DNA from 4 places in the Mesorhizobium sp. LNHC209A00 genome. Region 1 is predicted to be linked to each of the others. Evidence: predicted binding sites of a transcription regulator. Region 1 holds the regulator's gene; each other region holds the start of a gene.

Region 1 (7,910 bases):
TGTCGGCGTGGATATCGGAGCGCTCTCCGGTCGACGGAGTCGGGCTGATTTCGCAGCAATCCGTGCTGCTGGTCACCGTCGCGCTGGTTATCGCGACGATGGCGACGACCTGGCTGCGGCTCGCGGCGCTGCCATTCGCGCTCGCCGGCCTGTTGACTGTGTCGCACACGCGCGCGCCCGATGTGCTGATCTCGGAAGATGCGCGGCTGGTCGCGCTGCCGATCGGCAATGGCGAACTGGCCGTCAACCGGGAACGTCCGAACGAATTCGCAACCGACAACTGGAAGCGCGCTCTGATCTCCGAAACAATCGTCAAACCGGAAATGTTCGACAAGACAGACGGGCAATTCGACGTTGCCAGTCCCGCCGACCTGCCGCCGGGATCGCCCTTCTACTGCCGCGAAGGCCTGTGCCTTGCCAGGCACCCTTCCGGCGCGATCATTGCTTATGTCGAGGACCGCAAGACCACCTGGAAAGCCTGCGCTTTCGCTGACCTGATCATCGTGAACGACGCGACCGCCTATGACACCTGCCACAATCCGCTGGTTCTCGTCGTCACCAAACGGCAGCTCGCCCGCAAGGGAAGCGCTGCCGTCTTCTTCAATCCCCAGTCGGCCACGACCCGGGCCGGGATCGAATTCGCCGTCGACGGACCATACCGACCCTGGCACGAACAGCGAAAATTCTCACGCGAGGCGAGGGGGCTGCCGCCGTACAAAAAACCCGACAAGCCCGATGGAAAGCCGGCTCAGTAGCGCCTGATCAACCCGACCAGCTTGCCTTGTACCTTGACCCTGTCCGGCCCGAAAATGCGTGTTTCGTAGGCTGGATTGGCAGCCTCGAGCGCGATCGAAGCGCCTTTGCGGCGGAACCGCTTCAGCGTCGCTTCCTCCTCGTCGACCAGTGCCACGATAATTTCGCCCGGGCTTGCCGTGTCGGCATTGCGGATAATGACCGTGTCCCCATCGAAGATACCAGCCTCGATCATCGAGTCGCCCTTGACCTCCAGCGCATAATGCTCGCCGCCCATGATCATGTCCGGCGGCACCGAGATCGAATGCGTCTGATGCTGGATTGCATCGATCGGCACACCGGCGGCGATACGGCCCATGACCGGGATGGACACGGCTGAAACCGCATCGTCGTCGTTGCCGGCCGCGGGCAGGCGCGAAGGCGCAGCGGCCGGCCTGATCTGGCGTCCGAGACTGCCTTGGCCAAGGCTGCCTTGGATGACACTTGGCGAGAACTTCTTTGCCGCATTGAGGCCCGGCGCGATCGAGTCCGGCAGCCGAAGCACTTCCAGCGCGCGCGCCCGATTGGGTAGCCGGCGAATGAAGCCGCGCTCCTCCAGCGCCGTGATCAGGCGATGGATCCCCGACTTGGAGGCAAGATCGAGTGCTTCCTTCATCTCGTCGAAGGAAGGCGGTATCCCGCTTTCCTTGAGCCGTTCGTGGATGAACATCAACAGTTCATGTTGCTTGCGTGTCAGCATGGCGTCCCCCAAGACATTGAACGAAAGGTTGAACCAGAATCGAAAAAACAAACCCAGAACAAACACTATCTGTTCCAGTTGTGTTCTGCAACCGTTTAAAGTTTAATGAATTTGTTAAGGGGTCTGAAGTTTTTTGCCCCCAAGGGCGTCAGCAACTGGTCCTTTCCGCGATCGGCAGGCACATTGAAATCGTTTGGTTAATGGCCTGTGGCCTATCCGCCGATGGAGCTGGCATCAGCCATCTGGAAGGCTTCTTCCCAGGGGTACCGTATATTTCATGGATTCATTATTCGCGGAACGAAACGAAACCAAAATGCCAACCATTGGTAGCTCCGGGCGGCCATGGACCCGGGCGTTCGGCGCACTCCGGCCAGCGCGTTCGAATAGGCGTCGCGGAAGCGCTGAAGTTATCCCGACCCCTTCAAGCTGCCGGCGCGGGCGGCGTATCTGGTCGCGCCGCTGTCTTCGCTATGAACATAGACGTGCAGTGTGTAGCCGATATGCGCCGTCATCAACGCCTTGGCCCGTTCGACGTCACGATCGAGTGCCGCTTCCATGATCGCAGTATGGTGTTCGATCGCGATCGCTTCGCACAACGCCTCCATTGCCTGTTCATAGCCGTCCTTGAGGCCGGCCGCGGCCCGCAATGTCGGCGCCAGACCAAGAAAGCGATGATGCCGGCGCAACTGATCCGAGATTGTCGAGCGGAACCGCAACAGCCAGTCGCATGTGGCGGCGCTCAGCAGCGCCGCATGGAAAGCCTCGTGGTTCTCATCCCATCTGTCGACGGCCGTGTCGGAGGGATCGTCGACCGCCGTCTTGCAACGCGAGAGCCGGTAGTGGGCAGTGACTACGGCATCCTCCCACTCCCTGCCGCCTTTTTCCATCGATTCGAGGAACAGGGGTATCTCGACCACCATCCTGGCGCGTGCCAGATCCTCCAGCTCGGCCCGCGACACCGGAGCCACGGCAAAACCACGATTGCTGATGGCGGTGACCAAGCGTTCGGCCTCGAGCCGCGACAGGGCTTCGCGCAACGGTGTCCAACCGACGCCATATGTGCCGCGCAGCGCACTCAGTTTGAGCGGGGCGCCGGGCATGAGGCGCGTGGTCAGGATGTCGCGCCGCAACAGCTGATAGGCGGCTTCCGTTTTTGTGGAACTCGTCTCATCCCGCATCGTGATCAATCCGTCGTCTGGCTAAAAGTATATATGATACTGGGTTACTACAACAATTATATATAATGTTTGACACAGACCGGCGGACTGACCATGATCGCGGAGCAGCCGCGTTTCCAAGCGGCCCTGATCAAATCTGGGAGGAAATGATGTTAAAGTCGAAATCCGCTTGGTTGTCGGGTTTGGCCCTGGCAGGCGCATTGATGGTCAGCGCCGGCAGTGCCGCGGCCGATCAGATCCGTATCGGCATTGCCAATTTCGGCGAGCATCCGCAATTGAACGCCGCCATAGCCGGCTTCAAGAAGGCGCTGACGGATAACGGCTTCGTCGAGGGCAAGGACGTCGTCTACACGGAGAGCCACACCAATTTCGATGCGTCGCTGGTGCCGCAGATGATCGCCAAGCTGCAGGCCGAGCAGCCCAAGCTGATCTACACCATCACCACGCCGGTCTCGCAGATCGCCAAGAAAGCGCTCGCGGGTTCCGGCATTCCGATCGTTTTTGCCGCGGTCACCGATCCGGTGGCGGCCAAGCTGGTGCCATCATGGGACGCCGGAGACGAAGGCATGACCGGCGCCAGCGATCTGCAGGACGTCGCCGCGGTGATGGCCTTCACCAAGAAGCTGCTGCCGAACGCCAAGCGCTTCGGCGTGCCTTATAATCCCGGTGAGGCCAATGACGTTGCCTTGGTCGAAAAGATCAAGGCGGCGGCACCGGCCGCCGGTTTCGAGGTGGTCGAGGTCGGCATCGACAACGTAAATGACATCCAGCAGCGTATCGCTTCGTTCGCCGGCAAGGCCGACGTGATCTACGGCCCGGCCTCGAACTTGATTCAGCCGGCGATCGCCGCTGTCTCAGCGGCCGCCCGCCAGGCCGGTATCCCGGTCGTCAACTCCGATGACAGCGCGGTCCGCAACGGCACCGTGCCGGCGAGCTTCGCGGTCAATTACACCCAGGTCGGCATCAACGCCGGCAACATCGCCGCCGAGATCCTCAAGGGCAAGGATCCCAAGACGATCGCGCCGTCGCGCCCGGCCTACAAGGACCACATGGCAACGATCTCGCGCAAGGCGATGGCCGCGTTCGGCGTCGAGATACCGGCTTCAATGGCCGATTGCGGCTGCATCGTCGACTAACATCGGAACTGCTGGGATGATGGCGTCGGCGCCGTCATCCCGAGGTCACGGAGGAACGATGCTCGACATACGATCCGCGCGCAAAGTGTTCTACAAAGGCCAGGCCGACGAGAAGGTCGCGCTGGACGGTCTCAGCCTGTCCTTGGCCACGGGAGAGTTCGGGGTCGTCATCGGCTCAAACGGGGCCGGCAAGAGCAGCATGCTCAACGCCATTTCTGGTGCTCTTGTGCTGGATTCCGGCAAGATCCTGATCAATGGCGCGGATGTGACAGGGATGCCGGTGCACAAGCGTGCCGAAAGATTGGCGCGCGTCTTCCAGGATCCGATGCGCGGCACCGCCGCCAGCATGACCGTGGCGGAGAACATGCTGCTGGCCGACCTGCGCAGTCAAAAACGCACGCTGCGGCAGGGGCTGAACGCCACACGGCTGGCGTCCTACAAGGAGCGCCTGTCGATATTGGGCCTCGGCCTTGAAAACCGTCTCGATACCCGTGTCGACCTGCTCTCGGGCGGGCAGCGGCAGTCGCTGTCGCTGATCATGGCTGTCGGAGGATCGCCGGATCTGCTGCTGCTCGACGAGCATACGGCAGCGCTCGATCCGCGCACGGCCGAGATCGTCATGCGCGCGACGGTGCGCGCCGTCAATGCGCTGAAGCTGACCACCCTGATGGTGACCCACAACATGCAACACGCCGTCGACCATGGCAGCCGGGTGATCATGCTCGATGCCGGCCGGGTGCTCCTGGAAGTCACAGGGCAGGAGAAGGCGAGGGTCACGGTTGTCGATCTGATCCGCCATTTTTCCGTCAAGACCGATCGCATGTTGCTGGCGAGTTGATCATCATGGGTTTTGTTGGGGACGTTCTCGCCAGCTTCGTCGCGATCATGCCGGTCACCCTGGCGCAAAGCCTGATCCTGGCCTTTGTCGTGCTCGGGATCATGATCCCGTTTCGCATGCTGAATTTTCCCGATCTCACCAGCGAAGGCGCTTTTCCGCTGGGCGGCTGCGTCTGCGGCGTTCTCCTTGCCGCCGGCGCATCGCCGCTGATGGGCATCGCCGCCGCCCTCGTCGCCGGCTTCGCGGCGGGCTGCTGCACCGCCTTCATCCATCTGCGCTTCCGCATCCACACGCTGCTTGCGGGCATCCTGATGATGACGATGCTCTACAGCATCAACCTTCGCATCATGGGCAAGTCCAACCTGTCGGTCTTCGGTTCGCCCTCGGTGTTCGACTGGGTGCCGTTCGCGCGGCCGGGTTTCCCCGCCAGCAAGATCGTCGTCGCGGGTCTCCTCGCGCTTGTCGCCTTCATGCTGCTCTACATGTTCTTCAGGACCGAGAAGGGGACTGCCGTCCGCGCCGTGGGCGCCAATCCTGACATGGCCGAGGCGCAAGGCATCAATGTCTGGGCCGCGACCATAGGCGGTGTCGGGCTGGCCAGCGCTTTTTCGGCGTCAAGCGGTGCGTTGATGGTGCAGTCGCAAGGGTTCGCCGATGTCAATATGGGCCTGGGAATTCTCATTAATGGCCTTGCCGCGCTGATGATCGGCGAAGCCGTCGTCGGCAAGCAAACGGTCTGGCGGCAACTGCTGGCGCCCTTCGCCGGCGCGATCATCTACTACCAGCTGGTGTCGTTCTGCCTTGCGGCCGGCATGCCGCCGCCTGACCTGAAGCTTGCGACGGGCCTGTTCGTGCTGGCCATGCTTGCCTTGCCCAGCCTCAAGCGCAGCCGGGGGTACGCACCGGTTCGCGAAGCTATTCGTGAGTAGCCCGGCGTGAATCACCAAGGCGGAAATAACCAGGGCGTGAATAACCAGGAAATGTACAAATGATGCGTGCAACGCTCGATCTCGCAGCCGTCGGAGCCATGGACGCGGCGGACCCGCTGCGTGCCATGCGCGACCGGTTCATCTTGCCGGAAGGCGTCATCTATCTCGACGGCAATTCACTCGGCGCCGCGGCACCCGCCGTCTTCGACGAGCTGCGGAAAGCCGCGACCCAGGAATGGGCGCAGGATCTGATCCGTGCCTGGAACACCGCCGGCTGGTTCGACATGCCGGTCGCGCTCGGCGACCAACTGGGGCGGCTGATCGGCGCGGCGGCCGGCCAGACGGTGGTCTGCGATACGACCTCGATCAACATCTACAAGGTGCTGCATGCCGCACTCGGCATGCGGCCGGACCGCTCGGTCATCGTCGCCGAGGGCGACAGCTTTCCAACCGATCTCTACATGGCCGAAGGCGTGGCCTCGACGCGCCCCGGCACGGTGTTGCGGCTTGAGGGCGTTGATGCGCCGACCATTGAGGATCTCATCGACGAGCGCGTCGCGGTCATCCTGGTCAACCACGTCAACTACAAATCCGGCAAATTGCGCGACATGGCGGCACTGACATGCAAGGCCCATCAGGTCGGAGCGCTGATCGTCTGGGATCTCTGCCACACCGCCGGCGCGCTGCCTGTCGAGCTCGACAGCGCCAATGCCGATTTCGCCATCGGCTGCAGCTACAAATATCTCAATGGCGGCCCGGGCGCGCCTGCCTTCATCTACGCCGCCGAGCGTCATCACGATAAGGTCCAGCAGCCGCTCAGCGGTTGGTGGGGCCATGCGCGGCCCTTCGCTTTCGAGCAGGGTTATGCGGCCGGCAGCGGTATCCGCCGGTTCCTGTGCGGCACGCAGCCGGTGTTGTCGATGCGGGCGCTGAAGGGGGCGCTGGATATGTGGGACGACGTCGACATGGCGGCGGTGCGCAAGAAGAGTATCGCGCTCACCGACCTGTTCATTCAGCTCGTCGAGGCCAGATGCGGCGCCTACGGCCTGGAGCTGGAAAGCCCGCGCGACGGCAAGCAGCGTGGCAGCCAGGTTTCGTTCCTCCACCCCAACGGCTACCAGGTGATGCGGGCCCTGGTCGAGCGCGGCGTGATCGGCGATTTCCGTGCGCCGTCGACCATCCGCTTCGGCTTCACCCCGCTCTATGTCGGCTACGCCGATGTTTGGCGGGCGGTCGAGGTGCTGGAAGATATCCTGCGCACCGGCGCCTGGCAGGATGCGCGCTTCGCGGTCAAGACGGCGGTGACCTGAAAAGCGGCGCAATTCCCGTGGGAAACCGTGACGCGGTTTTTCCCACGGGAATTGAGCCAAACGAGAGTTCAAAGCCGGGTGCGAACCGTCCACAGTTCCGGAAACAGGACGACCTCGAGCATCTTCTTGAGATAGGAGGCTCCCGACGTGCCGCCGGTACCGCGCTTCAGGCCGATGATGCGCTCGACGGTGGTGACGTGGTTGAACCGCCAGCGGCGGAAATAGTCCTCGAAGTCGACCAGCTTCTCCGCCAGTTCATAAAACATCCAGTAGCGCTGCGGATCGCGGTACACCGTCTGCCAGGCGACCAGGACTTCTTCGTTCTCGGTCCGCGTCTCGCGCCAATCCGTGCGCTTTGCGTCCGGCCCGATGTCGAAGCCATTGCGCGCCAGAAGCAGCAGCGCTTCATCGTAGAGCGACGGCTCCGCCAGGATCGCCTCCAGCTTCTGGCTGAGGTCCGGCCGGTGCGTGTGCGGCCCGAGCATGGCGAGGTTGCGGTTACCGGCCATGAACTCGATGGCGCGATACTGCCAGGACTGGAAACCCGAGGACTGGCCGAGCGCGTCGCGAAACTCGGTGTATTCGCTGGGCGTCATCGTGCGCAGCACGTCCCAGGCATTGTTCAACTGCTCGAAAATGCGGGCGACACGCGACAGCATCTTAAAGCTCGGTTCGAGGCGGTCGGCACGGATCGAGCGGATCGCCGCGCCAATCTCGTGCAAAGCGAGTTTCATCCACAATTCCGATGTCTGGTGCTGGATGATGAACAGCATTTCGTCATGCGCCGAGGACATCGGCGTCTGGGCCTCCAGCACTTTCTCCAGGTGCAGATAGTCGCTGTAGGACATGCGCTCCTTGAACGACATCTCTGCACCTTCGGAGGCCGGATCGTAAGGCTCGCTCACTTGATCTTCTCCGTGCGCAGCCGGAAGCGCTGGACCTTGCCGGTCTGGGTCTTCGGCAGAGCGGCGATGAATTTGACGGATCGGGGGTATTTGTAGGGCGCGATGGCTGCCTTGACGTGGTC
Region 2 (7,910 bases), on a different contig from region 1:
AAGGGCAGCCACTATTCGCTGGGCGAAAAGGTGCGCACCGACTTGTCCGAAATGGACGTCGTCCTGCTGCGCCAGGACCCACCCTTCGACATGAACTACATCACCACGACCCACATCCTCGAGCGCATCCATCCAAAGACGCTGGTCGTCAACGACCCGGCCTGGGTGCGTAACAGCCCGGAAAAGATTTTCGTCACCGAGTTCCCGGACCTGATGCCGGATACGCTGATCACCAAGGATCCGCTCGAAGTCGCCGCCTTCCGCAAGGAGTTCGGCGACCTCATCGTCAAGCCGCTCTACGGGAATGGCGGCGCCGGCATCTTCCATATGCTGGAAGCCGACCGCAATCTCGCCTCGCTGCTCGAAATGTTCGGCCAGATGTTTCGCGAGCCCTATATCGTGCAGCGTTACCTGAAGGACGTGCGCAAGGGCGACAAACGCATCATTCTGATCGACGGCGAGCCGGTCGGCGCCATCAACAGGGTGCCGGCCGAGCACGATTCCCGCTCCAACATGCATGTCGGCGGCCGCGCCGAAAAGACCGAGTTGACGACACGCGAGCGAGAGATCTGTGCCCGCATCGGGCCGTCGCTGAAAGAGCGCGGCTTCATCCTGGTCGGCATCGACGTCATCGGCGACTACATGACCGAGATCAACGTCACCTCGCCGACCGGCGTGCGCGAGGTCAAGCGCTTCGGCGGCGCCGACATCGCCAGCCTGTTCTGGGATTGCGTGGAGGAAAAGCGGCAGTAGGCGCAAGCCTCTTTCACAGATCCTAATGAGGCAGCCGGTTGAGTATGGCAACGGCCAACGCTATCAGGCTGACAACCGTGCTGATGGCTGCGCCAATATCCAAAAAAAGCGGCGACGCCAAACGTCACCGCACATCCCTCGCCGTGACACCGGTCTAACGAAACGAAGAGCTAGATACCGAGCCCGACGATGAATGGCGGCACAACCGCCATTCCGCGATCATGCTTCGCGGCCCTGTTTTCCGTTTTCATTTTGTATTAACCATGTTCCGCTTTTGCAACCGGACGCCACCCGGCTGCAACCGGCGCAAACTGCCAGTTCGCGTGATGTTCTCGATTTGACCAAATCCGTCAGACACACACCGATGGGAGAACACGATGAAGATACCGGCAGAGGTTCTGGCCCAAAGCCGTCGGACGATAGAGTCGTATGAGGACTATGCGGTCCATTATGACGAGATCGTTGGGCATGTTCCTCACCCGAACGACAGGGCCGCGCTCGAGCGCGCCGCCGCGATCGCCGGAGCGGGCGGCCGCATCCTGGAAATCGGATCCGGCCCGGGCCGCGACGCGGACTTCCTGGAGGGCCTTGGGGTCGAGGTCCGGCGAACCGACGCCACGCGGCGCTTTCTCGAACTGCAGGCCGCGCGCGGCAAGGCAGGCGAACTCCTCGACGTGATCACCGACGAGCTTGGCGGTCCCTACGACGCGGTGGTGGCGCTCGCCGTGCTGATCCATGTGCCTCGCGACCAGATCGACCATGTTCTGGAGAAGATTGCGCGTTCGTCGCGCCAAGGCGGTGCCTTCGTCGTCTCGATGCGAGATGGTGACGGCGAAACGGGTGGCAAGTACCATACCGTCGACTGGCGTAGGGACGCCTTCGCGGCGCGCATCGAGGCCGCCTGCATGGAGCTTCTCAGCCACAGCTTCCGCATCGGTAGAAATGAGCAGGGCTGGAACACCTTCTTGGCGATGAGGCCGTCATGATCGGGCGCGAGCCATGCGTCTACTCTACTTTTGTTCCTGTAATGTTCTTGCCTTGGCCTGAAATCCGTGGTTGTCTTGCGTTGACGTCACTCGCGGCCCGTTCACAAGGGCAAGGGCGAGCCGGCATCGGGGGCAGACAATGGTGGCGCGGGTTCGTACGGTCGCTTTCCAGGGCATCGAGGCGGTGCCGGTCGATGTGCAGGTGATGATCGCGCCCGGCAAGGTCAACATGCATATCGTCGGCCTGCCAGACAAGGCGGTGGCGGAAAGCCGCGAGCGGGTGCAGGCGGCATTGCATGCGTCGGGCCTGTCGATGCCGTCGAAGAAGGTGACCGTCAACCTGGCGCCTGCCGATCTGCCGAAGGAAGGCAGCCACTACGATCTGCCGATCGCTCTCGGCTTGATGGCGGCCCTTGGCGCTATTCCGGGCGACATGCTGGCTGGCTATGTCGTGCTGGGCGAACTATCGCTCGACGGTACGATCACCGCCGTTGCCGGTGCCTTGCCGGCGGCAATCGGCGCCAATGGCGAAGGCAAAGGGCTGATCTGCCCCTTCGCTTGCGGGCCGGAAGCAGCCTGGGCAGGGCGGGAATTCGACATTCTCGCGCCGCGCAGCCTGATTGCGATCGCCAATCATTTCCGCGGCACGCAGGTGCTGTCGCGCCCGGAGGCCGGCATCCGCGCGGCGGCACGCGACCTGCCCGACCTTGCCGACATCAAGGGCCAGGAGACAGCGAAGCGGGCTCTGGAAGTGGCGGCCGGCGGCGGGCACAATCTGCTCATGATCGGTCCGCCAGGCTCAGGCAAATCGATGCTGGCGCAGCGCCTGCCGTCGATCCTGCCGCCGCTGGCGCCGAAGGAACTGCTCGAAGTCTCGATGATCGCCTCGGTGGCCGGCGAACTCGGCGAAGGCAAGCTGACCGACCGGCGGCCGTTCCGCGCCCCGCACCATTCGGCCTCGATGGCGGCGATGGTGGGCGGCGGCCTGCGCGCGCGGCCGGGCGAGGTGTCGCTTGCCCATCACGGCGTGCTGTTCCTCGACGAGTTTCCCGAATTCACGCCGCAGACACTCGATGCGCTGCGCCAGCCGCTTGAAACCGGCGACTGCATGATCGCACGGGCCAACCATCGCGTCACCTATCCGGCCCGCATCCAGCTAGTGGCGGCAATGAACCCGTGCCGCTGCGGCATGGCCGGCGAACCGGGTTATCGCTGCCTGCGCGGCGACCGTTGCCGCACCGATTACCAGGCGCGTATTTCAGGTCCGCTGCTCGACCGCATCGATCTCAGGATCGAAGTGCCGGCGGTCTCGGCCAGCGACCTGATCCGGCCCGACCGGGCGGAAAAGAGCGCCGACGTGGCGCTGCGGGTGGCGCGTGCCCGCACCATTCAGCGTGAGCGTTTCGAGCGGCTCGGCGTCAACAGCGCCACCACCAACGCGCATTGTTCTCCAGCCGTCATCGAAACGATCGCCATGCCGGACGCCGCCGGCCTGTCGCTGCTCAAGGATGCCAGCGAAAAACTCGCCTTTTCGGCGCGGGCCTACCACCGGGTGCTCAAAGTGGCGCGCACGCTCGCCGATCTCGACGCCAGCGAAGCTGTCGGCCGCATCCATCTGGCCGAAGCAATTTCCTATCGCATGAGTTCGGAGCGCGTGGCGCAGGCGGCGTAGGGCCTGCCCGCGGCAGCACACGCATGCACCCCACCTTCACGGCGCCCGTCAATGAAGCTGTCAACAGCCGGTCCGCCTTGCCTATCGCAAGGTCGAGATGAAATGCAGGCGACGGTCGAAAAACACGCTGGCCGGGAACGGATAGAGCGACAGCTTCTCACGCCAGGTGCGGGGTGTGATACCCGCGGCGGCAAAAACGGCGTCCCACTCCGCCTTGGAGAGATAGTTGTAAGGCAGGCGGACATTGTGCCCCTTGTTGCCCACCCAATCCATGAAACGAAGCGTCTGGTAGGCCGCGAAGCCTTCGCGCAGGTGATCCTTGATGACAACGCCCTTGCGCGCCACGCGGGCCGCCTCGCGCACGAGATGGCCCGGGTGGTCGGCATGATGCAGTACATCGACGATCGTCACCCAGTCATAGGAGCCATTCGCGGCGGGAATGGTGCCGCCATCGAACAGTTCGACCGGGATATGGGTTTGCGGCCTGATCAGCACGTCAATGCCGCGAAACGTCAGCCCCGGCTTTTTTTCCATGATCGCCTTGGCGATGGAGCCGTCGCCGCAGCCAAGATCGAGAACGGTGCCGGCCGGGCCCAGTTCGTCGGCCAGCCGCTGACACAGGATGCGCACGCGGCGCTGGAAAACCGCCCGGTCATGGACGGAATTCAACAGTTTCTTTTCGATCGCCATCGTGTTGGCCATGCCAATGCTCCGCAGCCTTCCAGCCAACACTAGCTGAAAAAAGCAAAGGAACCGTATCCAGCCATAAGAGCCTGCCGCCTTCGGCACGACATTGCCGCTGGGCTGACGCCGCCGTCTTCGCCGACGCGGACCGGCGACATCCAGTCGGCGCTCCAAACCCTTTCAACGCGACATCGTCCTACCCTTGATGGGCCTTCAGCTCCAGCCGCCGCTTGTGCAGCACCGGCTCGGTGTAGCCGTTGGGCTGGCTTGTTCCCTTGAACACCAGGTCGCAGGCGGCCTGGAAGGCGATCGACTTTTCGAAGTCGGCGGCCATCGGCCGGTAGAGCGGGTCGCCGACGTTCTGCAGATCGACGATTGCCGCCATGCGCCGCAAGGAATCCATCACCTGGATTTCCGAGCAGACCTTATGGCGCAGCCAGTTGGCGATGTGCTGCGAGGAGATGCGCAGCGTGGCGCGGTCTTCCATCAGCCCGACATCGTTGATGTCGGGAACCTTGGAGCAGCCGACGCCCTGGTCGATCCAGCGCACGACATAGCCCAGAATGCCTTGCGCGTTGTTGTCGAGTTCGCGCTGGATCTCGTCGGGCGTCCAGTTGGGCCGCACGGCCACCGGCACCGACAATACGTCGTCGAGCTTCGCCTTCGGGCGGGTCCTCAGCGCGGCCTGAACCGCATGGACATCGACCTTGTGATAGTGCGTGGCGTGCAGCGTCGCCGCCGTTGGCGACGGTACCCAGGCGGTGTTGGCGCCGGCCCTGGGGTGGGCGATCTTCTCGGCCAGCATCGCGGCCATCAAATCGGGCATCGCCCACATGCCCTTGCCGATCTGGGCATGACCGGCGAGCCCGCATTCCAAGCCCGTGTCGACGTTCCAGGCCTCATATGCGGAAATCCAGGCGGCCTGCTTCATGTCACCCTTGCGGATCATCGGGCCGGCTTCCATCGAGGTGTGGATCTCGTCGCCGGTGCGGTCGAGGAAGCCGGTGTTGATGAACACCACGCGCTCCTTTGCGGCGCGGATCGCTTCCTTGAGGTTGATTGTGGTGCGCCGCTCCTCGTCCATGATGCCCATCTTGATGGTGTTCTGGGCCATGCCGAGCAGGGCTTCGACACGGTCGAACATCTCGACGGCGAAGGCGACCTCCTCCGGGCCATGCATCTTGGGTTTCACGACATACATCGAGCCGGCGCGGGAGTTCATCCGCCGTCCTTTCGGCCCGACATCGTGCAGCGCGATCAGGGCCGTCATCGCCGCGTCCATGATGCCTTCCGGCACCTCGTTGCCGTCGCGGTCCAGGATCGCTGGATTGGTCATCAGGTGGCCGACATTGCGCACCAGCATCAACGAGCGGCCAGGCACGGTCACCGTGCCGCCGGCTGGGGCGATGTAGGCGCGGTCGGGGTTGAGCTTGCGGACGAAACTCTTGCCGCCCTTGCTGATTTCTTCGGCGAGATCGCCCTTCATCAGGCCGAGCCAATTGCGGTAGACGACGACCTTGTCCTCGGCATCCACGGCCGCGACCGAATCCTCGCAGTCCTGGATGGTGGTCAGCGCCGATTCCAGGATGACGTCGGCAATGCCAGCCGGATCGGTGCGGCCGATCTGGTTGTCGCGGTCGATGACGATCTCGACATGCAGCCCGTTTTTCACCAGGAGCACGGCTTGCGGATTGGCGGCGTCGCCGCGATAGCCGACGAATTGCCTGGGATCGGCCAGCGTCGTCGAGCCGGCGCCGGCGCTGAGCTTCAGGGCGCCGTTGGCGACCGACAGGCCGTTGACCCCTGCCCATTTTGCGGAGGTGAGCGGCACGGACTGGTCGAGAAAATCCTTGGCCCAGGCGATGACCTTGGCGCCGCGCGCCGGGTTGAAGCCCTTGCGCTTCTCGGCGCCATCCGTTTCGGGGATGGCGTCCGTGCCATAGAGCGCGTCATAGAGCGAGCCCCAGCGTGCATTGGCGGCGTTGAGCGCATAGCGCGCGTTCATCACCGGCACCACCAGCTGCGGTCCGGCCACGACCGCGATTTCCGGGTCGACATTGTCGGTCGAGACGCTGAAGGCCGGCCCTTCCGGCACGAGATAACCGATCACCTTCAGGAACGCCTTGTAGGCGTCCATGTCGATGGGCGCGCCATTGTCGCGATACCAACCATCGAGCTTTTCCTGCATGGCATCGCGTTTTGCCAGCAGCGCCCGGTTCTTGGGTGCCAGATCATGGATGATGACCGAGAACCCGTCCCAGAAACGCGCCGCTTCGATGCCGAGGCCGGGCAAAGCCTGGTCGACGACGAAGTCATGCAGCTCGCGGGCAATGCGCAATCCGGCGATCTCGATGCGATCGGTCATCAGGCTACTCCAGATGAAAGGCGTTGCGGGGCGTTTGGCATGTCAGGGGGTGCAGGGTCAATTCAGCTTAGGGTGAAGGTGGGGCATTTTGGGCGGTTAGCCAATCTTCCCGACGAGGGGGAGATGGCTCTTCTCCTCACACCGCTATCCTCGGCCTGCCCGAGGCCACCGCCACGATATGCGCTTCGATGAACATGCGCTGCGCTTCGACAGTCGAGACCCGGAACTCCGTCGCCACGTCGATCTCGGCACTGTCGGTGCCGGCATCAAGAGCCCGCTGGGCGACAATCGCCCGCACATCGGCCTCGGCGGCCGCGATCGCCGCCGTCTCGTCGAGGAAATCGCGCACCGTCTCACCCGAGGCAAGCCGGAACAGGCCTTCCGTGGGCTGGCTGACGCGGGCCTCCGCCGAAACCCTGACCTGGCCGACGACGGCGCCAAGCGCGTTGGCGACGTCGGTATCCCGGGGCACGACGCAGTCATTGCCGACCAAGGGCGCCAGGCCGGCATAGTGCAGCGGCGCCGAAGCGCCGAGCCCGATGACCGGCCGGTCGAGCGCGACGCTGAGGCGGGCGATGCCGGGGTGGGCATCGACGGCGCGCTGCACCAGCGCATGCGCCACCGTCGCCGCGCCGTCGAGCCCGTCCTCGGCAAAAGCGGTCTCCAGGATGTATTCGGCCGACCAGCGCGTCAGGGTCAAGAGCACCCGTTCCGAGATCGCTTCCGCGGAGGCCGCGATCGCCTGGCCCCGGCCATCGCGCCTGCGGGCGAACAGTTCGGCGCCAAGCCGGGCGGCGGCGGCATCCCAGTTCGCCTGTTTGCAAAGCACGTGCGCGGCGTCCGACGGGGTGAAGCCCGAGATATGCACCAGCCCGCGCGAGACCAGGCGGTTCAGCGTGGCATTCTGGGCATTCGAGGTCAGCAGCCTGTCGAGGGCAAGCGGCGTCGCGCCGAGTGCTTCGTAGAGCTTTGCCTCCGGGGCGGTCAGCCCCGCGGCGAGCCTGTCCGGCACGCCGGTGCGGACCGCGAAGCGGCCGTCCATGCGGCCTGTGTTGGGCGCGCGCAACTGGCGTTCGAGTTCCGCGGTCACCGCCTCGCCATGCGCCATGCCGGACAGCGCCAGCGGCACCAGGCGGCGCGGCCCGAGCAGAATTTTCGGATTGAGCGCGCCATCCTCCAGCATCACTTCGGAATCGCCGCCGAGGCCGAAAGTGCGCATCGCGACCGCCTCGACCATGGTGCGGAAACCACCGACGGTGGCGCCTTCCGGATCGAGCCGCGGCCGGCCGCCATCGAGGACCGCCACGTCGGTGGTGGTGCCGCCAATGTCGGAGACCACCGCGTTGTCGAACCCGGTCATGTGGCGGGCGCCGACCAGGCTGGCGGCGGGACCGGAGAGGATCGTCTCGATCGGCCGCTGGCGGGCAAACGCCGCCGAAACCAGTGCGCC
Region 3 (7,910 bases), on a different contig from region 1:
TCGTCGAGGCCAATGAGGCGTTCGCCGCACAGGCCTGCGCCGTCAACAAGGACATGGGCTGGGATCCCTCGATCGTCAACGTCAATGGCGGCGCCATCGCCATCGGCCACCCGATCGGCGCCTCGGGCGCCCGCATCTTCAACACGCTGGTCTTCGAAATGCGCCGACGCGGCGCCAAGAAGGGGCTGGCCACCCTATGCATCGGCGGCGGCATGGGCGTCGCCATGTGCGTGGAGGCTTTCTGATAGACTTTGGACGGGCGGCGCAAGCCGCCCGTTTCACATGTGGTGCCTATGGTAAGTCCAGTGCCTGCCAAGCCCGACAACAGGGCGATTTAAGAAGGGGAAATGCATGACCAAGGTTGCAATCGTCACGGGTGGATCGCGCGGCATCGGCGCGGCGATCTCGATCGCTTTGAAGAACGCCGGCTATTCGGTTGCCGCGAACTACGCCGGCAACGACGAGGCGGCGGCGAAGTTCAAGGCGCAGACCGGCATTCCGGTCTACAAATGGTCGGTCGCCGACTATGACGCTTGCGCGGCCGGTATCAAACAAGTCGAAGCCGACCTCGGCCCTGTCTCGGTGCTGGTCAACAATGCCGGCATCACCCGCGACGCCATGTTCCACAAGATCACCCGCGAGCAGTGGAAAGAGGTGATCGATACCAATCTGTCCGGTGTCTTCAACATGACCCATCCGCTGTGGGGCGGCATGCGCGACCGCAAGTTCGGCCGCGTCATCACCATCTCCTCGATCAACGGCCAGAAGGGCCAGGCCGGTCAGGTCAATTACTCCGCCGCCAAGGCCGGCGACATCGGCTTCTCGAAGGCGCTCGCCCAGGAAGGCGCCCGCGCGGGCATCACCGTCAACGTCATCTGCCCTGGCTACATCGCCACCGAGATGGTCAAGGCGATCGACGAAAAGGTGCTCAACGAGCGCATCATCCCGCAAATCCCGGTCGGCCGTCTTGGCGAGCCGGAAGAGATCGCGCGCTGCGTGGTCTTCCTCGCTTCGCAAGATGCCGGCTTCATCACCGGCTCGACCCTCACCGCCAATGGCGGCCAGTACTTCGTCTGAGACGTCTGCTCGCGCGGTCCAAGGCTGCGGATCCATAAGCACCTGCGATAAGCGGACCGGAAATCGGTCCGTTTCCAAATGGCTGTTACGCAATGCCCCAATTCGGCACGCAAAGGTTAATGCCGGTAGGCGCGTCTGTGCGAACCCTGTGGTTAAGCCTTTGGATTCTCGGTGGATAAGCTGTTCACAACACAAGATATTGAGAGAACAAAAGCAGAAAATACGGCCGGCGCTGCTTTGTCGCCGATTCGTTCCGGCTTTGAGCCCAATGTTAAGATTAATGGCCGCGATAAGCTGCTATTCTTTAACGTCGAGTTTAGAAAGATTAACAGTTTCATAAGCTTATCCGAGCGCGCACCGACTCCCCCTCATTGTTCCCGGCGGAAGTTAACGGCAGGACCCGCCCAGCATAAAACGGGCCAGTTCGGCGATTCAGCATGTGGTGAGACTCGTGGTCCCAAAATCCATATCTAGCCGTGAACAAAAGCTGAATCTGGCGGAGTCGCCGATTCGTCGCTGATTCGTTCCAGACTCGTTCCAACTGTTAAGCAGGGCTGATTTGCGGAGTGAGGCGGGTGTCTGCGGAACCCTGCCGGAACATTCTGCTTTCGCTTCGCGCCCGAAAACCCTATGTGTCGGCTGTCATACGCGCCACCCTGGCACGCTCCCGACCACGAGAGGCCAGAAAGCCTTATTTCCGAGCCGATGAACATCCAGCCGAAACACACCGAGCCGCTGATCCTGTCGGGCCGCGACGTGACCGCCGTGCTTGGGCCGACCAATACCGGCAAGACCCATCTCGCCATCGAGCGCATGGTCGCGCACGAAACCGGTGTCATCGGCCTGCCGCTGAGGCTGCTGGCCCGCGAGGTCTACACGCGCGTCTGCGAAAAGGTCGGTGCCAACAAAGTGGCGCTGATCACCGGCGAGGAGAAGATCCAGCCGCCGGGCGCCAAATATTCGGTCTGCACCGTCGAAGCCATGCCGCGTGAAACCGACGCCGCCTTTGTTGCCATCGACGAGGTGCAACTGGCCGGCGACCTCGAGCGCGGCCATATCTTCACCGACCGCATCCTGCATCTGCGCGGCCGCCAGGAGACGCTGCTGCTTGGCGCGGCCACCATGCACGGCATTCTCCAGCGGCTGCTGAAAGGCATCTCCGTAGTGACGCGGCCGCGGCTGTCACATCTGGCCTATGCCGGCTCCAAGAAACTGACCCGCTTGCCCAGGCGTACCGCGATCGTCGCCTTCTCCGCCGACGAGGTCTATGCCATCGCCGAACTCATCCGCCGCCAGCAGGGTGGTGCGGCCGTCGTTCTCGGGGCCCTGTCGCCCCGCACTCGCAATGCCCAGGTGGCGCTGTTCCAGTCGGGCGATGTCGACTATCTCATTGCCACCGACGCGATCGGCATGGGCCTCAACCTTGACCTCGACCATGTCGCCTTCGCCCAGAACCGCAAGTTCGACGGCTACCAGTACCGCAATCTTACGGCAGCCGAGCTCGGCCAGATCGCCGGCCGCGCCGGCCGGCATCTTCGCGACGGCACGTTCGGCGTCACCGGCCAGGTCGATCCGCTGGACGAGGATCTCGTCCAGAAGATCGAGGGCCATGACTTCGACCCGGTGAAGGTGCTGCAGTGGCGCACCGCCCAATTCGATTTCGCCAGCCTTGATGCGCTGAAGCGCTCGATCGAAACCAACGCGCCGGTCGAGGGCCTGACACGCGCGCTGCCGGCCGTCGATGCGCAAGCGCTCGAACATCTCTCCCGCGACGAAGACATCCGCGCGCTCGCCACCAATGCAAAGCGCGTGGCGTTGCTGTGGGAAGCCTGCGCCCTGCCCGACTATCGCAAGATCGCGCCTGCCCAGCATGCCGACCTCATCGCCTCGATCTACATGGACCTCGCCCGGCAGGGCCATGTCGACGAGAACTACATGGCCGAACAGGTGCGCCGCGCCGACACCACCGAGGGCGACATCGACACGCTGTCGCACCGCATCGCCCAGATCCGCACCTGGACATTCGTGTCGAACCGGCCCGGCTGGCTGGCCGATCAGGCACACTGGCAGGAAAAGACGCGCGAAATCGAAGACAGATTGTCGGATGCGCTGCATGAGCGGTTGACGAAACGCTTCGTAGACCGCAGGACTTCCGTCCTCATGCGGCGCCTTAGAGAAAATACCATGCCTGAAGCCGAAATCAGTCCTACCGGAACCGTCCTTGTCGAAAGCCATCATGTCGGCGAGTTGCAAGGGTTCCGCTTCACCGCCGACCAGACCGCCGGCGGCGAAGACGCCAAGGCCGTGCGCACTGCCGCGCAAAAGGCGCTTGCCGCCGAGTTCGAGGCACGCGCGGAGCGCTTCGGCGCCTGCGCCAATGGCGATCTCGCGCTCGGTTCGGACGGCACGCTGCGCTGGATCGGCGCGCCGATAGGCACGCTGGTCTCGGGCGAAGACGCGCTGAAGCCGCGCCTGGTGTTGCTGGCTGACGAACAGCTGACGGGCCCGGCGCGCGACAAGGTCGCGGCGCGCGCCGAACGCTTCGTCAATTTCCAGATCGAGTCGTTGTTGAAGCCGCTGGTCGATCTGAAAAACGCCGAGCAGATTTCCGGCATCGGCCGTGGCATCGCTTTCCAGCTGGTCGAGAATTTCGGCCTCATTAACCGTCGTGACATCGCCGAAGAGATGAAATCCTTGGACCAGGAAGGCCGCGCGGCGCTGCGCCGGCTTGGCGTCCGCTTCGGCGCATACCACGTGTTCGTGCCGGCGTTGATCAAGCCGGCACCCGCTGGGCTGGTGACGCTGCTTTGGGCGCTGAAGAACGACGGCAAGGACAAGCCAGGCTTCGGCGACGTCGTCCACTCGCTGGCCTCGGGCCGCACCTCTGTTGTCATCGACCCGGCCTTCGACAAAGCCTTCTACAAGCTCGCTGGGTACCGCAATCTCGGCCGCCGCGCCGTGCGCATCGACATTCTGGAGCGGCTGGCCGACCTGATCCGCCCGGCGACCAACTGGAAGCCCGGCCTTGGCCAGCGTCCGGACGGCGCCTATGACGGCCAGTCATTCATGGTGACGCCGCCGATGATGTCGATCCTTGGCGCAACCGCCGACGACATGGAAGAGATCCTCAAGGGTCTCGGCTATCGCGCCGAGCCGAAGCCGGCCGCGGAAGTCAAGGCACGGCTGGAAGCGCAGGACAATGCCGCGCGGGAAGCCGCCGCGGCCAGGCAGGCAGCCGAAGAAGCAGCCCGCGCGGAACAAGCCAAGGCGGCGGAAGCGGCGGCTTCGCCGGCCGCCGAGGGAGCCGAACTGGTGTCGGATGCGGCAACCGCCGTGGAGACACGGGTTCCAGCCGAAGTCGCAGCCGACGCGACGGTGGAAACCGTCGCGCAAGAGCAGGCGGAAGCCACCGCTGAAGTTGCGGAGGAGCCTGTAGCCGCTGTCGAAGTCGCCGAGCCGGCGCCGGTTGAGCCGTGGGCCGAACCTGAAACCGCCGAGGTTGACGCGGCACTCACCGAGGAAACCGCAGCGGCGGAGCCCGCCGTCGAAGCCTCCGCATCGACGGAAGCTGCCGTGGCGGAAGCCGCCGGTGAACCCGTGCCGGAAGCCGAAGCGCCAAAGCCGATCCTGCTGTGGCGCCAAGGTCGCTTCGACCAGCGTCCGCGTCATCGCGACGGCCGCAACAACCGGCCGCAAAACGGACAGGCGCGCGGCCGAAGCAACGCGCCGGCCGGCGGCGAACAGGCAACAGACGCGCCGGCGGACCGTCCCGCACACGAAGGACGCCGCGACGGCGCCGGAAAGCCGCGCTTCGACCGCTCGAAGTACAAGCCCAAACCGCAAGCTGAGGGCGCTGAGCGCCACGACGGCCGCCCGCAGGGCGAGCGTCCCGAGCGCCGCGAAGGCCGGCCAGACTGGAAGGGCGGCAGGCCGGAAGGCAAGGGTGCCGATCGCGGCGGAAAGCCCGCCTTCCAGCCCAAGCCGCGCGAGGAGCGCCCGGTACGTTTCGATCCGGACTCGCCCTTCGCCAAGCTCGCCGCCTTGCGCGACCAATTGAAGAAGTAAATTCGCTTCGATGGTTGCTGAAGGCCGTCAGCGCATCGACAAATGGCTGTTCTTCTCGCGCGCGGTGAAATCGCGCTCGCTCGCGGCCAAATTGGTGGTCGCCGGCCGTGTTCGCATCAATCGCGACAAAGCAGCGCAGGCCTCCGATCTGGTCAAGCCAGGCGACGTGCTGACCATCACGCTCGACCGGCGTATCTTCGTCTGGAAGGTGCTCGGCGCAGGCGCGCGGCGCGGCCCGTCCGAGGAAGCTCGCACTCTTTATCAAGACATGTCGCCCCCGCCCGCACCGAAAGGCGACACCCCGCCCGATGCTATCCCGGCGATGCGCGAGGCAGGCAGCGGCCGCCCGACCAAAAAAGAGCGTCGCCAGACCGACCGATTGCGCGACGAAGATTGAGCCTGTCGATCGACGCGGATGTGCTCTCCCGCGGCAACGGCAACCAAAACAGATTTGGACCGGCAAACGAACGTCGGTGAGGGGTGTGGGACCGTCCCGGCACCGCCGATCTGAAATTCAATTCCCAAACTCTGGCGCCAGTGGGAATGGCTACTCTTGCAAGCAGCCGATAAAGGCGTTACCTCACGGAAAAAGCCAGCAAAAACGGGACATCCCGGAGCCGACCGATGACTTATGTCGTGACCGACAACTGCATCAAATGCAAATATATGGACTGCATCGAGGTCTGTCCGGTCGACTGTTTCTACGAAGGCGAGAACATGCTCGTCATCCATCCCGACGAGTGCATCGACTGCGGCGTCTGCGAGCCGGAATGCCCGGCCGACGCGATCAAGCCCGACACCGAGTCCGGCCTCGACAAATGGCTGCAGATCAACACCGAATATGCCGATAAATGGCCCAACATCACCGCCAAGAAGGAGCCGCCCGCCGACGCCAAGAGCTTCGACGGCGAGGCCGGCAAATTCGAGAAATACTTCTCCGCCGAGCCCGGCGAAGGCGATTGACAACGCCGCTGTAAAGGCTTGTATGACGCAGCGTAACAGGCACGCCGGATTAACCGCCTTGACAGGCGGCGATTGGTTGTGGCCTCCGCTTACGTAGCAAAACCTTGATTCTTCCGACTTTTTGTGTTACATCAGCGAAACATGCCGGTGACACAACGTCGATTTATGGCGCAGACGCCCCAAATCACTGAAAGGTGAAAATCCCATTTCGGACCAGAGCGATCTGGGCCAGGCGGTCGCAATTCTTGCGGTTTGCCGGTCCCGGCTTTTCCGGTGGGTTCATCTGTTGTGCGGCTAATGATCGGTGACCCCGGTCACGTGAGTTCAGCCGGCACCGCCGCCGGCCCACAACAAGGAGTTCAGGGCGTAATGGCAACGATCACCCCGCAGAAGAAGTCCACAGCTGCACGTCACGGTTTCAAGACCGGCGAGTTCATCGTCTATCCGGCGCATGGCGTCGGCCAGATCGTCTCGATCGACGAGCAGGAAGTGGCCGGCCACAAGCTGGAACTGTTCGTCATCGACTTCCAGAAGGACAAGATGCGCCTGAAGGTGCCGGTTGCCAAGGCGACCTCGATCGGCATGCGCAAGCTGTCGGAGGAGGATTATGTCGAGCGCGCGCTGAAGGTCGTGCAGGGCCGCGCCCGCGTCAAGCGCACCATGTGGTCGCGCCGTGCCCAGGAATATGATGCCAAGATCAATTCGGGCGACCTGATCTCGATTTCGGAGGTCGTGCGCGACCTCTATCGCGCCGATAACCAGCCGGAGCAGTCCTATTCCGAACGCCAGCTCTACGAGGCGGCACTCGACCGCATGGCCCGCGAGATCGCGGCCGTCAACCGCATGTCGGAAACCGAAGCCGTACGCCTGATCGAGGTCAACCTCAACAAAGGCCCTAAGCGTGGCGCCAAGGCCGACAATGAGGAAGCCGAGCAGGAAGAAGCTGCCTGAGCTTTTTCGCACTCAAGTTGACGAAAACCCGGCCTCGCGCCGGGTTTTTTGTATTTGGGGAAGGCCGCGATTGTCGCGCCTATGCGCCTCCGTCCTTCTCCGCCGCCTCCTGCTTCAGCGTGGCGATGAACCGCTTGGTGCGTTCGCGCTCCGGATTGCCGAACAGCTTGGCGGATGGCCCCTGCTCGACGATGGTGCCGGCGTCGAGGAACACCGCCTCCTGGGCGATCTTGGAGGCCAGGCGCAAATCATGCGTCGCCATCACCATGGTCGTTCCCTCGCTGGCGAGCTGACCCAGCACATCGACCACCTCCTGCGCCAGCTCCGGGTCGAGCGCCGAAGTCGGTTCGTCGCACAGCAGCACCTTCGGCGACGGCGCCAGCGCACGGGCGATCGCCACGCGCTGCTGCTGGCCGCCCGACAGCGTCGCCGGCCAGGCATCCGCCTTATGCACCATGCCGACCTTCTCCAGCAGCGCGAGTGCCCGCTCATGCGCCTTCTGCGGCGACCATTTGAGCACCGTAACCAAGCCTTCCATGACATTTTCGATGGCGGTGCGATGCGGAAACAACTGGAAATTCTGGAACACCATGCCGGTCTGCAGGCGCAGACGCCTTATGTCCGCCGCCGAGACCTTGCCGCCCGGGCGGAACTCAAGCGTCTCGTCGCCGATCCGCACCGTGCCCGAAGTTGGGATCTCCAGCAGGTTGATGCAGCGCAGCAGCGTGCTTTTCCCCCCGCCGGAAGGGCCGACAAGCGCGGTGACGCTGCCTTCGGCGATGGCGACAGTCACCCCCTTCAGCACGAGATTGTCGCCGAAACGCTTTTCGATGTTGGTGAGGCTGATCATGAGC
Region 4 (7,910 bases), on a different contig from region 1:
AAAGCGATGCAGCCGAGCCTGATCGCCGTCGCGGGCTCGCCCAGCAGCCAGATGCCGAGCAGCGCCGTGCCGACGGTGCCGATACCGGTCCACAGCGCATAGGCGGTGCCGACAGGCAGCGTCTTCAGCGCCAGGCCAAGCAAGGTCAAACTGACGATCATGGACGCGATCGTGAGCACGGTCGGAACAAACCTGGTGAAGCCGTCGGTGTATTTGAGCCCGATCGCCCAGCCGATTTCGAACAGGCCTGCGAAGAACAGAAGAATCCATGACATCGGAACGCTCCATCCAGAACATCCGGCCGAAAGGTCCTCGAATGCTCAATCACACAATGGGCGGGCCGTCCCAGCCGGATTTCGGGAAATGCGAGGTCGTCCCCGCATCGTCGCTATAGGGCGTCTGAACGCCCAATCAACAACTCACCGGCGGCATGTCGGACGCCGCCGGCGAAATCCATGCATGCTTTGCGATATCTACTTTTCCTTGATCCTCATCGCCTTGACCGGCGGCGCCTTCAGGGCCGGAGCGGCTACAGGCTTCTTGGCGTCTTTCTTTGGTTTGCGGGCTTCCTTGCCTGCCTTCATCGCACCTTTAGCCATGATTCGTTCCTCCAGTTGCGGGAAGCGGAGTGAAACAAGACAAAGGCCGGACTGCAAGAGGCGAGTGCCTGCTGCCGGCGCCGGCAGGCCGCTTTCAACCGATTTCTAATTTGCTCGTAAACCCCGGCTGTCCATGCCATGCTTGTCTTCGCACTGCAGCATCGACCCGTGCACCGCCGGGTGATCGTCAGGCAGGCCGGTCAGGACGACAATGCGGATCCATATCGGCTGTGAGATGAGCTTCGACTTTCCCCAGGAAACGCCGCTCATCGCAATGCTCAATGTCCACTATTCCCGCGCCTCCGATCTTGAGCGCCCGGATTTCCTGACCTCCAACCCGCCAGTGCCGATCGAGAGTTATCGCGACAGCTTCGGCAACTGGTGCAACCGGCTCGTCGCCCCGCCCGGGCGTTTCACTTTCGGTACGGATGCGGTAATCCGCGACTACGGCACATTCGAGATGCGCGAGTTGATGGCGTGGCAGCACGAGGTGCGCGACCTGCCGGCTGAAACGCTACTGTTCCTGCTGCCCAGCCGGTTTTGCGAAAGCGACCTCTTGGCAAGCGAGGCATGGCGGCTGTTCGGCCACATGCCATCAGGCATCCCGCGCGTGCAGGCGGTGTGCGATTTCGTCCACAACCACATCGTCTTCGACTACGGCAACGCACGAGTGACGCGCACCGCCGCGGAAGCCTGGCGCGAACGGAGCGGCGTGTGCCGCGATTTCGCGCATCTTGCCGTCACATTCTGCCGGGCACTCAATATCCCGACGCGCTATTGCACAGGCTACATCAGCGACATAGGCATGCCGAAGCCTTGGGCGAGCATGGACTTCTGCGCCTGGATGGAGGTCTATCTCGGCGGCCGCTGGCACGCTTTCGATCCGCGCAACAACGCGCCACGCATCGGCCGTATCCTGATCGCCTCCGGCCGCGACGCGGCGGATGTGCCGCTGACCCACATTTTCGGGCCAGGGTTGCTTACGGGCTTCAAGGTGTGGACCGACGAGGTCCAGGAATAGCTGGCCTTCCCGCCAGCCGGTTTCGAACACATTGAACGGCCCGACGATTGGCGCGTTGTGGTGGCTGTGCAACTCCGCGGCAGAGCCGCTACACTGTCTCGAAGAGGATAGAAGCTGCATGGCAGGGCACGGCGGCTCCAGAACGGTCATCTACGCGGCGCTCGCCGGCAATCTCGCCATAGCGCTGACCAAATTCGCCGCAGCCTTTTTCACCGGCAGTTCGGCCATGCTGTCGGAAGGCGTGCATTCGCTGGTCGATACAGGCAATGGCGGCCTGCTGCTCTACGGCATGCACCGGGCGGCACGCCCCGCGGACAGCTCGCACCCGCTCGGCCATGGCCGTGAACTCTATTTTTGGAGCTTCATCGTCGCCCTTCTGGTCTTCGCGCTGGGCGCCGGCGTGTCGTTCTACGAGGGCATCATCCACATCATGGCGCCAGAGCCGGTCGCCAACGCTAAAGTGAACTACATCGTTCTCGGCCTGTCCTTCGTGTTCGAAGGCAGCTCCTGGCTGGTGGCGCTGAAGGAATTCCGCAAGCAGAAGGGCAAGCTCGGCTGGCTGCAAGCTGTGCAATCGAGCAAGGATCCGAGCGTCTATACGGTGCTGTTCGAAGACAGTGCGGCCCTTCTCGGCCTGGCCGTCGCCTTTGCCGGCATATTGGCGGCGGAGATTTTCGAGATGCCCGAGCTCGACGGCGCCGCCTCGATCGGCATCGCGCTTATCCTCGGCACGACGGCAATCTTCCTGGCGCGTGAAAGCAAGGGCCTGCTCATCGGCGAGCCGGCCTCACCCGAGGTGCAGAGGAAGGTGCTGGCGATCGTCCAGCAGGATCCGGCGGTGCAGCGGGCGAACGGTGTGCTGACGGTGCATATGGGCCCGGAAGAAATCGTTGCCGGCCTGAGCATCGAATTCGAGGACCATTTGTCGGCGCCGGAGATCGAGGCCTGTGTCGAGCGCATCGAGGCGCGGTTGAAAAAAGAGATGCCTGAGATCTCGCGGCTGTTCGTCAAGCCGCAGACGTCAGGCACCTGGGAAAAGCGGCGCAAGCTGATCGAATCCGCGTCCGGATAGAATTCGAGTACGAACTTTTCCGACATCGCAGTCCACTTTTGGGGATTCTGGCCTCTGGACCAGCGCCCCGCCGTTGCCTCGTGTCCCCGTGCCGCTAAAATCAGCCGATCGATGTTGGAGGAATGACGATGAAGATCGACGGCGGCTGCCATTGTGGCGCCATCACCTATGAGGCGGAGGTCGACCCGGAAAAGACTTCGATCTGCCATTGTACCGATTGCCAGCAACTGACCGGTACGGCATTTCGCGTCACCGTTCCAGCGACAGGGGATCATTACCGGATCACCAGCGGCGAACCGAAAATCTACATCAAGACCGTGGCGAGCGGTGCCAAGCGAACGCAGGCTTTTTGTGCCGACTGCGGCTCGCATCTTTATGCGACATCGGTCGGCGACGGTCCGAAGGTCTATGGGATCAGGGTCGGACCTCGCGGCAGCGCCAGGACCTGGTCCCGAGACACCAGAAATGGCATCGCTCGGCGCTGCACTGGCTTCCGGAATTCGAGGGTATGACGACGGTCGAAGAGCAGTAGCGTTCAGTCGTCGCCTTCGACGACCCTCAACCTCAACTGCCCGGTCTTAGAATCGGCAACGCGCGGTGCGGCCTCCACCTTGGTGGTGCCGCCGCGCGGGGCGTCGGGCTCGCCTTCTCCGAATTCCAGCGCCTCGATCTTCTGGCCACGCTTGGTCACTTTCGAGGTCGAGACGAGTATGTCTTCGATGTCCTTGGCCGACTGGCCGAAATGGCCCTGCAATTTGCGCACGCGCTCGTCGACACGCTGGACGTCTTCCATCAGCCTGATGACTTCGCCCTGGATCAGATGCGCCTGCTCCCGCATGCGTGCATCCTTGAGGATCGCCTGGATGACCTGGATCGACAGCATCAAGAGCGAAGGCGAGACGATGATGACGCGGGCACGGTGCGCCTTCTGGACAACCGCTTCGAAGTTCTCGTGTATTTCGGCGAATACCGATTCCGACGGCACGAACATGAAGGCTGTGTCCTGGGTTTCGCCCTGGAGCAGGTATTTTTCCGAAATGTCTCGGATATGGACCTCGATATCGCGGCGAAAGGCCTGGGCCGCGACCTTCTGCAGGTCGGCGTTATCGGCGGCCCGGATCGCATTCCACGCTTCCAGCGGAAATTTGGCGTCGATGGCTAGCGACGGCGCCCCGTTCGGCATTTTCACCAGGCAGTCCGGCCGGCTGCCGTTCGACAGCGTCGCCTGGAATTCGTAGGCGCCGTGAGGTAGGCCGTCGGCGACGATCGCCTCCATGCGCGACTGGCCGAAAGCGCCGCGCGTCTGCTTGTTGGAGAGGATCGCCTGCAACTGCACGACCTGGCCGGCCAGCGACTGGATGTTGCCCTGCGCTGTGTCGATGATCGCCAGCCGCTCCTGCAGTTTCGCGAGGCTCTCATGAGTGGACTTGGTCTGCTCGGTCATGGTCTGGCCGATGCGGCCGGTCATGGCGTCGAGCCGCTGGCCGATGGACTGCGTCAATTCGGCTTGACGGGCGCCGAACACTTCGGCGATGGCGCCCATGCGGCCCTGCATCTCGGCCTGGGATTGGAGAATGCCGGCCATCCGCGCCTCGGCGTCGCGGGCATGGTCGGCGGCCTCCGCGGCGGCGGCCGCGCGCGCCTTGGCCGACCGCCACAGCGCAACGACGAGCGTCACGAACAAGCCGAGAAACAGCAACGCGCCGAAGGCCAGCGCGTGGCCAAGCGTGATTGTCGAGGCGCCGAGCCGTGCGACGGGCTCCGAAAGGATGGTGCTCAGATCATTCATGTGGACAGCATAGCCGATTCGGCGGTCTGGCACAGATCAAAACGTGAACGACGCGCAGGCGAACCGGTTGACGCCTTTCTATTGAGGTCTTAGGTGAAACGCCATGCCGATCAAGCCGCTTATCATTCTCCCCGATCCCATCCTGCGCCAGGTCTCCAAGCCGGTGGAGCGCGTCGACGCGCCCTTGCGCAAACTGGCCGACGATATGCTGGCGACCATGTATGACGCACCCGGCATTGGGCTGGCGGCAATCCAGGTCGGCGAGCCGCTGCGGATGCTGGTGATCGATCTCGCCAAGGAAGACGAAACCCCGGCGCCACACGTCTTCATCAACCCGGAAATTCTCGAAAGCGCCGACGCGCGCTCCGTCTACGAGGAAGGCTGCCTGTCGATCCCGGATTACTATGCCGAGGTCGAGCGCCCGGCTTCGGTGCGGGTCAAATATCTCGACCGCGACGGCAAGCTGCAGGAGATCGAGGCCGAAGGGCTGATGGCAACCTGCCTGCAGCACGAGATCGACCATCTCAACGGTGTGCTGTTCATCGACCACATCTCGAAGCTGAAGCGCGACATGGTGGTGAAGAAGTTCAAGAAGCTCGCCAGGGATAAGGCGCCGGGCAAGCTGGTGGGGTAGGGCAATGCCCCTTCGCGTCATCTTCATGGGCACGCCGGAGTTTTCGGTGCCGACGCTGCGCGCCATCGCCGAGGCCGGCCACGAGATTTCAGCCGTCTACACGCAGCCGCCGCGCGCCGCCGGCCGGCGCGGGCTGGAACTGACGCCGTCGCCGGTGCAGCGCGAGGCCGGGCGGCTTGGCATCGAGGCGCGCACACCGACCTCGTTGAAGAGCGAGGCCGAGCAGGCCGCTTTTGCCGACCTGGGCGCCGATATCGCCGTGGTCGTCGCTTATGGATTGCTGTTGCCCAAGGCAGTTCTGGAGGCGCCCCGGCTTGGCTGCGTCAACGGCCACGCATCGCTTTTGCCGCGCTGGCGTGGCGCCGCGCCCATCCAGCGCGCCATCATGGCTGGAGACACGCAGACCGGCATGATGGTGATGCGCATGGAGGCGGGGCTGGATACCGGTCCGGTCGGATTGGTTGAAAAATGCGCCATCGGCCCCGATATGACAGGCGGCGATCTGCATGATCGGTTGATGAGTGTCGGCGCTGCCCTGATGGTGGAAGCGTTGGCGCGGCTGGAACAGAACACCTTGGCATTTACCGCGCAGGCGGCCGAAGGGGTGACTTACGCCAGGAAAATCGATAAGTCCGAGACGCGCGTGGAGTGGACACGGCCCGCGGCCGAGGTTCACAACCATATTCGTGGCCTGTCGCCCTTTCCCGGCGCCTGGTCCGAGATTGAAATTGGCGGCCGCATGGAACGGCTGAAACTGCTTCGCTCGACGCTATCCGAAGGCGTGTCGCCTTCGGAAGATTTGGGCGAGTCGGGAGGAATTCTCGATGACCGGCTGACGGTCGCCTGCGGAAAAGGCGCGGTCAGGCTGGTCGAAGTTCAACGTGCGGGCGGAAAGCCCGCCGCCGCGTCGGAATTCCTGCGCGGAGCCAAGATCGAAAAAGGACTGAAATTCTCATGAGCATGATGTCGATACGCGCGGCGACGCCGCGGGACCGCGAGGCCATTCGCCTCGTCGAGGAACACGCTTTCGGCCAGCAGACGGAGGCCGGCCTGGTCGACGCGTTGGTGACCGGCGGTGACGCCGTCGTCGAACTGGTGGCGGAAGAAGACGGCCAGGTCGTTGGCCACATCCTGTTTTCGCGGCTGTTCGTGCGCCACGGCGGCAAGAGCTTTGCCGCCGTGGCGCTTGCCCCGCTGGCGGTGGAGCCGTCCTTTCACGGCTCCGGCATCGGCGGCGCGTTGATCCGGGAGGCCCATATCCGGCTCAAGGAGGCTGGCGAGACGCTGGCCGTCGTGCTGGGCGACCCGGCCTATTACGGCCGTTTCGGCTACAGCCATGCCCGTGCCGGGAAGTTCGAGAGCGAATACCAAGGCGAGGCGCTGCAGGCGCTGGCCTGGGGCGACGCTCCTGAAGCCGGCAGGCTGGTCTACGCTTCCGCCTTCACCGCTCTCGCCGCCTAGGCGAGAGCGTCGCCGTCCCGGAATGCCGCGTTTTCGCCTCGATATCGAATATGACGGCAGCCTGTTTGCCGGCTGGCAGCATCAGGCCGACCAGCCTTCGGTGCAGCAGGCGATCGAGCAGGCGATCGAGAATTTCTGCGGCGAGGCGGTCCGGCTGCGCGCCGCCGGCCGCACCGATGCCGGCGTGCATGCGAGCGCGCAGGTGGCGCATGTCGACCTTGCCAAGGCGTGGCCCGACGACAAGGTGCGCGATGCCGTCAATGCACACCTGCAGGCGGCCGGTGCGCGCATCGTCATCCTGAAGGCCACGATCGTCCCGGATGATTTCGATGCCCGTTTCTCCGCCATCGGTCGGCACTATCTCTACCGCATCCTCAATCGGCGGGCGCCCTCGGCGCTGGAGAAGGGTAAGGTATGGTGGGTGCCGAAGCGGCTCGATGCCGCCGCCATGCACGAGGCGGCGAAGCTCCTGCTCGGCCGACACGACTTCACCACCTTCCGCTCGACGCAGTGCCAGGCCACCAGCCCGATCAGAACATTGGAGCGGCTCGACGTGAGCCGAACGGGCGATGATCTCATCGAGGTGAGGGCATCGGCACGATCCTTTCTGCACAACCAGGTGCGCTCGATGGTCGGCTCGCTGAAGCGGGTCGGCGACGGCGGCTGGACATCGGGCGACCTCAAGGCGGCGTTGGAAGCGCGAGACCGCGCAGCCTGCGGCCAGGTAGCGCCGCCCGACGGGCTTTTTCTCATCGGCGTCGATTATCCGGGGTAGAACCCTGGTTCTATCCAGGATAAAGCCCGGAAAGGCTCTGGGCCCCGACATCGTCGGGCACGGAGATGCCAAGCAGCATCTGCAGTCCGAACAGCACCAGCAGCGAAGCGACGAACATGCCGACGAAAACGGCGGTGCCGAAGGCAGCGCCCCTGCCGATCGTCGCGTTGGTCATGCGCCAGGTCAGCACCATCGACAGGGAAAATAATAGCAGCGACACAAGGCTCGAGACTTGGCTTGTCGAGGACAGGAAGAGCCTGATCAGCGCCGAAGGCAGCATCAGCCAGGCGGTGATCGCCGAGGCCCAGTTGCTGGCGACGACATAGTGGACGAAGCGCCCGCCGATGCCGGCGCGCCGCGCCACCAAGGCGAGCGCCACCAGCGGCAGCACCCAGGAGCCGATATCGACCGTCGCCAGTCGCACCAGCATGCTGAAGCGGCCGGCGAAGGCATCGGGATCGCCGATCTCGTTGGCGATGCCGACCCAGCCGACGATCAGCGCCGGTGCCGCGACGATGATGGCGAAGAACGAATTCCAGAAGCCGTCGGCCGTCAGGTC

The links. The regulator LexA, encoded in region 1, represses DNA repair genes until DNA is damaged. The targets are predictions, from matches to a motif close to TGTTCNNNNTGTGTTCNG.
Region 2: X739_RS159475 (YifB family Mg chelatase-like AAA ATPase) is a predicted target of LexA. The motif match lies at 1,771-1,788, and genes of this name have one in related genera.
Region 3: X739_RS138310 (helicase-related protein) is a predicted target of LexA. The motif match lies at 1,600-1,617, and genes of this name have one in related genera.
Region 4: X739_RS160545 (DNA recombination protein RmuC) is a predicted target of LexA. The motif match lies at 4,514-4,531, and genes of this name have one in related genera.

The regions. Positions count from the first base shown of each region.
Region 1 is NZ_AYWT01000008.1:108,920-116,829, reverse strand. Features, by position in the region: partial or broken gene X739_RS01000000166345 (ComEC/Rec2 family competence protein) at 1-755, shown strand, start outside; gene lexA (transcriptional repressor LexA) at 749-1,492, opposite strand; gene X739_RS146015 (GntR family transcriptional regulator) at 1,900-2,670, opposite strand; gene X739_RS146020 (ABC transporter substrate-binding protein) at 2,820-3,806, shown strand; gene X739_RS146025 (ABC transporter ATP-binding protein) at 3,865-4,644, shown strand; gene X739_RS146030 (ABC transporter permease) at 4,650-5,573, shown strand; gene kynU (kynureninase) at 5,636-6,883, shown strand; gene kynA (tryptophan 2,3-dioxygenase) at 6,952-7,788, opposite strand; gene X739_RS146045 (AMP-binding protein) at 7,785-7,910, opposite strand, start outside.
Region 2 is NZ_AYWT01000002.1:649,443-657,352, forward strand. Features, by position in the region: gene gshB (glutathione synthase) at 1-753, shown strand, start outside; gene X739_RS159480 (class I SAM-dependent methyltransferase) at 1,131-1,739, shown strand; gene X739_RS159475 (YifB family Mg chelatase-like AAA ATPase) at 1,879-3,411, shown strand; gene X739_RS159470 (class I SAM-dependent methyltransferase) at 3,493-4,113, opposite strand; gene X739_RS159465 (malate synthase G) at 4,292-6,460, opposite strand; gene X739_RS159460 (hydantoinase/oxoprolinase family protein) at 6,597-7,910, opposite strand, start outside.
Region 3 is NZ_AYWT01000026.1:22,899-30,808, forward strand. Features, by position in the region: partial or broken gene X739_RS01000000166780 (acetyl-CoA C-acyltransferase) at 1-245, shown strand, start outside; gene phbB (acetoacetyl-CoA reductase) at 352-1,077, shown strand; gene X739_RS1000000169705 (hypothetical protein) at 1,249-1,551, shown strand; gene X739_RS138310 (helicase-related protein) at 1,783-5,142, shown strand; gene X739_RS138305 (RNA-binding S4 domain-containing protein) at 5,153-5,539, shown strand; gene fdxA (ferredoxin FdxA) at 5,767-6,105, shown strand; gene X739_RS138295 (CarD family transcriptional regulator) at 6,475-7,056, shown strand; gene X739_RS138290 (amino acid ABC transporter ATP-binding protein) at 7,136-7,906, opposite strand; gene X739_RS138285 (amino acid ABC transporter permease) at 7,903-7,910, opposite strand, start outside.
Region 4 is NZ_AYWT01000002.1:421,413-429,322, reverse strand. Features, by position in the region: gene sugE (quaternary ammonium compound efflux SMR transporter SugE) at 1-275, opposite strand, end outside; gene X739_RS1000000171120 (hypothetical protein) at 474-599, opposite strand; gene X739_RS160535 (transglutaminase family protein) at 811-1,620, shown strand; gene X739_RS160540 (cation diffusion facilitator family transporter) at 1,739-2,692, shown strand; partial or broken gene X739_RS01000000165810 (GFA family protein) at 2,821-3,224, shown strand; gene X739_RS160545 (DNA recombination protein RmuC) at 3,228-4,481, opposite strand; gene def (peptide deformylase) at 4,585-5,115, shown strand; gene fmt (methionyl-tRNA formyltransferase) at 5,120-6,073, shown strand; gene X739_RS160560 (N-acetyltransferase) at 6,070-6,576, shown strand; gene truA (tRNA pseudouridine(38-40) synthase TruA) at 6,599-7,351, shown strand; gene X739_RS160570 (hypothetical protein) at 7,362-7,910, opposite strand, start outside.